Regions from separate parts of the Methylobacterium oryzisoli genome, predicted to be linked through region 2. Evidence: predicted binding sites of a transcription regulator. Region 2 holds the regulator's gene; each other region holds the start of a gene.
What was found. The regulator PhoB, encoded in region 2, activates phosphate uptake and scavenging genes when phosphate is short. The targets are predictions, from matches to a motif close to TGTCATNNANCTGTCAT.
Positions count from the first base shown of each region.

Region 1: a site for PhoB is predicted at 1,219-1,235, ahead of ACKUB9_RS26425 (UDP-2,3-diacylglucosamine diphosphatase). Genes of this name have one in related genera too.
Region 3: a site for PhoB is predicted at 1,195-1,211, ahead of ugpB (sn-glycerol-3-phosphate ABC transporter substrate-binding protein UgpB). Genes of this name have one in related genera too.

Region 1 is NZ_JBKIBX010000038.1:19,008-21,268, forward strand. Features, by position in the region: gene ACKUB9_RS26420 (glycosyltransferase family 4 protein) at 1-289, opposite strand, end outside; gene ACKUB9_RS26425 (UDP-2,3-diacylglucosamine diphosphatase) at 286-1,179, opposite strand; gene ACKUB9_RS26430 (DMT family transporter) at 1,420-2,261, shown strand, end outside.
Region 2 is NZ_JBKIBX010000040.1:48,511-50,771, forward strand. Features, by position in the region: gene ACKUB9_RS27165 (flagellin N-terminal helical domain-containing protein) at 1-327, shown strand, start outside; gene phoB (phosphate regulon transcriptional regulator PhoB) at 481-1,182, opposite strand; gene phoU (phosphate signaling complex protein PhoU) at 1,208-1,927, opposite strand; gene pstB (phosphate ABC transporter ATP-binding protein PstB) at 1,956-2,261, opposite strand, start outside.
Region 3 is NZ_JBKIBX010000007.1:183,933-186,193, forward strand. Features, by position in the region: gene ugpB (sn-glycerol-3-phosphate ABC transporter substrate-binding protein UgpB) at 1-1,148, opposite strand, end outside; gene ACKUB9_RS09665 (thiamine pyrophosphate-binding protein) at 1,323-2,261, opposite strand, start outside.

The DNA of each region.
Region 1 (2,261 bases), on a different contig from region 2:
GCCCGCGGGCGAGGCAGACCCGGCGGGTGGCGAGCCCGATCGGCCCCTCGGTGGCGATGTGGACGTGGGTGGGCGCGAGGTCCGGCCAGCGCGCCGCCACGCCCCGGGCGGTCACCAGCGAGAGCCGGATCTCGGGGTAGAAGGGCAGCGGCACCGAGCGGAAGGCGCGGGGGGTGAGCAGCGTCGGGGCGCAGCCGAGGCGGCGGCCCGCCTCCGCCATGTGCTCCAGGGAGCGCACCACCCCGTTGACCTGCGGATGCCACGCATCGGTGGCGACGAGGAGCCTCACGCGACGGCCCGCCGTCCCGCCGGCCCGAGCACCTGCGCGGCGCTCTGCGCCCCGGCGGGCACGGGCGCTCCGGCCGGGACGGGCGGCCCGGCCGGCACGGGCGGGATGGGCGGCGAGAGGGGCGCCGCGGCGGCCTGCTCGGTGAAGCGGATCACCTCCATGCGCCCGTCGTAATGCTCGACGATGGCGGTGCAGGATTCCACCCAGTCGCCCGTGTTGAGGTAGTGCAGGCCGTCGATGTCGCGGCTCGCCGCGTGGTGGATGTGGCCGCAGATCACTCCGTCGGCCCCGAGCCGCCGCGCCTCGGCGGCGAGCAGTTCCTCGAAGCGGCTGATGAAGTTGACGGCGTTCTTGACCCGGAGCTTGGCCCAGGCGGAGAGCGACCAGTAGGTCAGGCCGAGCCGGCGGCGCACCCGGTTGAGGTGGGTGTTCACGAACAGGGCCGCCTCGTAGGCGCCGTCGCCCAGGAAGGCCAGCCACTTGGCGTGCCGCATCACGAGGTCGAACTGGTCGCCGTGGATGACGAGGTAGCGCTTGCCGTCCGCGGCCTCGTGCAGCACCTGATCCTGCACCTCGATGCCGCCGAAATGCATGTCGAGGAAGTCGCGCAGGAACTCGTCGTGGTTGCCCGGCACGTAGACGAGGCGCGAGCCCTTGCGGACCTTGCGCAGGAGCTTCTGCACCACGTCGTTGTGGGCCTGCGGCCAGTACCAGCCCGAGCGCAGCTTCCAGCCGTCGACGATGTCGCCGACGAGGTAGATCTCGTCGGCATCGACCTCGCGCAGGAAGTCGAGCAGCAGCTCGGCCTGGCAGCCCTTCGTGCCGAGATGGATGTCGGACAGGAAGAGCGTGCGCACGCGAAGCGCGTCGGCGTCGTCGGCCACGGGCATCTCCTTGGCGTCGTCGCCCGCCAGCCAAACCTTATTCGCGTATCACTTTGATGACGCCGGCCGGGACGCGCCGGAGAGCCGCCGGGAGAACGGCCGGCCGTTAGGAGGCGGTTAATCCGATCATGCGGATGCTGCAGGGCAGCATTCCGCCTGGGCCGCTGGCTCGGCCGTGGCGGGCATGCTTGGTGAGGTCCGGCGCCCCGTCCGGGCCGCTTCACTCCCTTGCAACCGGCACGGATCATGGCAGCCCCCGGCGTCCTCTCCCAGCGGCCCGCTCCCGGGGACCAGACCTCCGCGCGCCCGGCCTCGGCGGGCCGGCCGTATCTCGGCATCGGGCTCAAGGTCCTGTCGGCGCTCACCTTCACGCTGATGTCGGCGGGGGTGAAGAGCCTCGCCGACCGCTTTCCCACCGGCGAGATCGTCTTCTTCCGCTCCGCCTTCGCGATCCTGCCGCTGCTCATCTGGCTCGGCTGGCAGGGCGGGGTGGCCGCGGCGGTGCGCACGCGCAACCTGCGCGGACACGTGCTGCGCAGCATCATCGGGGCCGCCGGCATGTTCGCGGGCTTCGCCGGCCTCTCTTTCCTGCCGCTCTCGGACGCGGTGGCGATCGGCTACGCCTCGCCGCTCCTCGTGGTGGTGCTGGCCGCGCTGGTGCTGCGCGAGCGGGTGCAGGGCTACCGCTGGGCCGCCGTGGTGGTGGGCTTCCTCGGCGTGCTGATCATGCTGGCGCCCCACCTCGACCTCGGGTCGGGCGGGGCCTCGGGCTCGGTCGGCGTGCTGTTCGCGTGCCTCGCGGCGGTCTGCACGGCGGCGGCGACCATCCAGGTGCGCCGGCTGACCCAGACCGAGCGCACCGGCGCGATCGTGCTCTACTTCTTCCTGTTCACGGCCCTGCTCGGCCTCTCGACCCTGGTGCTGGGCTGGCGGATGCCGACGCTGTTCGAATTCGGCCTGTTCGTGCTCGTCGGCATCCTCGGCGGCATCGGCCAGATCCTGCTCACCGAGAGCTACCGCTACGGCGACGCCTCGCTGGTGGCGCCCTTCGAGTACACCACGATGCTGTGGTCGCTGCTGATCGGCTG
Region 2 (2,261 bases):
GACGGCCTCGGCCTCACCTCGGTGACCGGCGGCTTCCAGTCGGACGACGAGATCAAGGCGACCCTGAGCGCGATCACCTCGGCGACCAGCACGCTGCGCTCCCAGGCCTCGACCTTCGGCTCGAACCTCTCGGTGGTGCAGAACCGTCAGGATTTCTCGAAGAACCTGATCAACATCCTCGACACCGGCTCGGCGAACCTGACCAACGCCGACCTGAACGAGGAGGCGGCGAACTCCCAGGCCCTGTCGACCCGCAACTCGCTGGCGATCTCGGCCCTCTCGCTCGCCAACCAGTCCCAGCAGGGCATCCTGCAGCTCCTGCGCTGATCGGTTCGGACGAATCTTGAGACACGAGCGGCCGGGGCGCGAGCCCCGGCCGTTCCTCGTCGTGCGGCAGGCGCTGGATCGTGCGGCGAAGCCGATGGCGGCCCGGCGCGGGCGCGCCGCTTCCCTCATCGGACGATCGGCCGGATCCGCAGATTAGAGGGCGCCCGCGAACATCTCGTCGAAGGAATAGCCGGAGCCGCGCACGGTGCGGATCGGGTCGGGGCTGCGCGCGCGGTTGATGGCCTTGCGCAGGCGGCCGATATGGACGTCGACCGTGCGCTCGTCGATGTAGACGTCGTGACCCCAGACGCCGTCGAGGAGCTGCTCGCGGGAAAACACCCGGCCGGGGCTCTGCATCAGGAATTCGAGCAGCTTGAACTCGGTCGGGCCGAGGTGGAGTTCGCGGCCCTCCCGGCGCACCCGGTGGCTGACGCGGTCGAGCTCGATGTCGCCCGCCACCAGGAGATGCGCGACGTGGGCGGGCTTGGCGCGCCGCAGCAGGGCGCGGACCCGCGCCAGCAGCTCGGGCACGGAGAACGGCTTGACGATGTAGTCGTCGGCGCCGGTGGCGAGCCCCCGCACCCGGTCGCCCTCCTCGCCCCGGGCGGTGAGCATGATCACCGGCAGGCGCTCGGTCTCGCGCCGTGCGCGGATGCGACGGCACAGCTCGATGCCGGACAAGCCCGGCACCATCCAGTCGAGCAGGACGAGGTCCGGCACCTGCTCGCGCAGGCGCAGGTCGGCCTCGTCGCCGCGGGCGACGGCATCGACCTCGAAGCCCTCGGCTTCGAGGTTGTAGCGCAGGAGGAGCGTCAGCGGCTCCTCGTCCTCGACGATCAGGATGCGGGTGGACATGCCTGCTTCTCGGGGCGGGGCGGTCTCACGCCTCCGACCCGGCCGACACCGTGGCGTAGTTCGAGGCGTCGTTCTTCGGACGGTCGGTGGGCAGCGTCTCGCCGGTGACGAGATAGTGGATCGTCTCGGCGATGTTGGTGGTGTGATCGCCGATCCGCTCGACGTTCTTGGCGCAGAACAGGAGATGCGTGCAGAAGCTGATGTTGCGCGGATCCTCCATCATGTAGGTCAGGAGTTCGCGGAACAGCGAGGTGTAGAGCGCGTCGATGCCGCCGTCCCGCTGCCAGACGTCGTGGGCGGCCTTGGTATCCTGCGTGGCGTAGGCGTCGAGCACATCCTTGAGCTGCTCCTGCACGAGCTCGCTCATGTGCTGCACGCCGACGACGATCTTCTGCGGCTGCACTTGGTCGCTGATGGCGACCACGCGCTTGGCGATGTTCTTGGCGAGGTCGCCGATGCGCTCGAGGTCGCCCGAGACGCGGATGGCCGAGATGGTCTCGCGCAGATCGATCGCCATCGGCTGGCGCCGGGCGATGAGCAGGATCGCCTTCTCCTCGATCTCGCGCTGGAGCACGTCGAGGCGCTGGTCGGCCGCGATCACGGCCTGGGCCAGGGTCGCGTCGCGGCGCACGAGCGCGATGCCGGCATCCGCCATCATCTTCTCGGCGATGCCGCCCATCTCGGCGATGCTGCGGCGCAGGTTCTGCAGGTCCGTGTCGTAGGACGTCACGATATGGTCGGACATGGCATGGTCCCGGTACGCGAGAGGGGGATCAGCCGAAGCGGCCGGTGATGTAGTCCTGGGTCTGGCGCTTCGTCGGGTTCATGAACAGGCGGTTGGTGGGCCCGTACTCGATCAGCTCGCCGAGATACATGAAGGCGGTGAACTGCGAGATGCGCGCCGCCTGCTGCATGTTGTGGGTGACGATCGCAATGGTGAACTCGGAGCGCAGCTGCTCGATCAGCTCCTCGATGCGCCCGGTCGAGATCGGATCGAGGGCCGAGGTCGGCTCGTCGAACAGGATCACCTCGGGGCGCTGGGCCACCGTGCGGGCGATGCAGAGGCGCTGCTGCTGCCC
Region 3 (2,261 bases), on a different contig from region 2:
GGCGGCTTGTTGGTGAGTTCCCGGATCGGCACTTCGAGGGCTGGGTTCTTGTCGTAGTAGCCGTCCGCCTTCGACTTTTCGTAGGCCGCCTTGGTGATCGGCAGGTAGCCGGTGGTCTGGTGCAGCTTGGCCTGCCGGTCGGTGTCCGACAGGAAGCTGAAGAACTTCGCGACGCCCTTGTACTCCTCGGCCGACTTGCCGCCCATCACCCAGAGCGAGGCGCCGCCGATGATGCTGTTCTGGGGCGCGTTCGGCGCGTCCGGATAGTAGGGCATGGGGGCGGCCGCCCAGTCGAACTTGGCGTTGTTGCGCACCTGCCCGTAGGAGCCCGAGGAGCCGAGGAAGAGCGGGCACTCGCCCGAGGTGAAGCGGCCGAAGCCGTTGTCGTAGCGGCCCGAGTAGTCGAACAGTTTCTCTTTCTGCAGGTCCGCCAGGTTGGCGAGGTGCTTGACCTGCAGCGGTCCGTTCAGGGTCAGGCTGGTGTCGAAGCCGTCGAGGCCGTTCGCCTTGGTGGCGAGCGGCACGTCGTGCCACGCCGAGAGCTGCTCCAGGTGCGCCCAGGTCACCCAGGTGTTGGAGAAACCGCAGGTGGTGAAGCCCGCGCCCTTCAGCGCCTTGGCGGCCTCGAACACGGCCGGCCACGTCTTGGGCGGGGCGTTCGGGTCGAGCCCGGCCTTGCGCAGGGCGTCGCGGTTGACCCACATCACCATGGAGGACGAGTTGAAGGGCAGCGACAGCATCTCGCCCTTCGAGGTGGAGTAGTAGCCGGTGATGGCCGGGAGGTAGCGGGCCGGGTCGAACGGCTCGCCCGCGTCCTTCATCAGCTGGTAGACCGGCTTCACCGCGCCCTTGGCGGCCATCATGGTGGCGGTGCCGACCTCGAACACCTGCATGACGTGCGGCGCGGTGCCGGCCCGGAAGGCCGCGATGCCGGCGTTCAGCGTCTCCGGATAGGTGCCCTTGTAGGCCGGGACGATGCGGTACTCGCTCTGCGAGGCGTTGAATTCCTCGGCGAGGCGGTTCACCGCGTCGTTGTTGGCGCCGACCATGGCGTGCCACCATTGCAGCTCGGTGACCGCGAGCGCGGGCGTGGCCGCGGCGAGCCCGATCAGGGCCAGCCCGTTGCGAACGATACCGGTCAGCGCCATGACGCCTCGTCTCCTCCAGTGACGCGGGCCCTGATGGGTCTGTTGTGTTTCAGTCCGATGACGGACCTGAGCCCGCGCGGCTCGCGCCTGCGGGCAAGAGCACGGACGGCTGGTTTGGGCAAGATGGCGCGGGCGAGCGCGCGAGGCAATGACGAGGGCGCGGCGGCCCGGCCCTCAGGCCGGGCGGGCGCGCTCGCGCAGGGCGGTCAGGGTCGTGGTCGGGGTGATCGCCTCGGGGTCGATCGGGCAGTGGAGGATGGCGGGCAGGCCGGAGGCCAGGGCCCGGGCGAGGGCCGCCGGGAATTCCTCATTGCGCGTCACCCGCTCGCCGTAGCCGCCGAAGATGGTGGCGTAGGCGGCGAAGTCCGGGTTGCGCAACGCCGTGCCGAAGACGCGGCCGGGGTACTCGCGCTCCTGGTGCATCCGGATCGTGCCGTACATCCCGTTGTCCACGACGATGACGACGATCGGCAGGTCGTACTGCACGGCCGTGGCGAAATCCTGCCCGCTCATCAGGAAGTCGCCGTCGCCCGCCACCGCCACCACGGTGCGCTCCGGCAGCAGTCGCTTGGCGGCCACCGCGGCGGGCACGCCGTAGCCCATCGAGCCGGAGGTCGGGGCGAGCTGCCCGTCGAAGGCCCGGAAGGGCCAGAACCGGTGCACCCAGGTGGCGAAGTTGCCCGCCCCGTTGCACAGGATCGCGTCCGCCGGCAGCGCCTCGCGCAGGTGGGCCATGACGCCGCTCATCTGAAGCTCGCCCGGCGTGCGGATGCCCGCCGGGTCGCTCCAGGCGAGGTAATCCGCGTGGGCCTCGGCCGTGCCGGCGGCCCAGGGCAGGCGGGCGGGCGGCTGCACGGTCTCGATCGCCGCCGCGAAGGCGGCCGGGCTCGCGTTGATGGCGAGGTGCGGCCGGTAGACCCGGCCGAGTTCCTCCGGGTCCGGGTGGACGTGCACCAGCCGCTGCGCCGGCCCCGGAATGTCGAGGAGCGTGTAGCCCTGAGAGGGGATCTCGGAGAGGCGCCCGCCCACGAGGAGCAGGAGGTCGGCCTCGCGGATGCGCGCGAGGAGCTTCGGGTTCACGCCGAGCCCGAGATCGCCCGCGTAGCAGGAGTG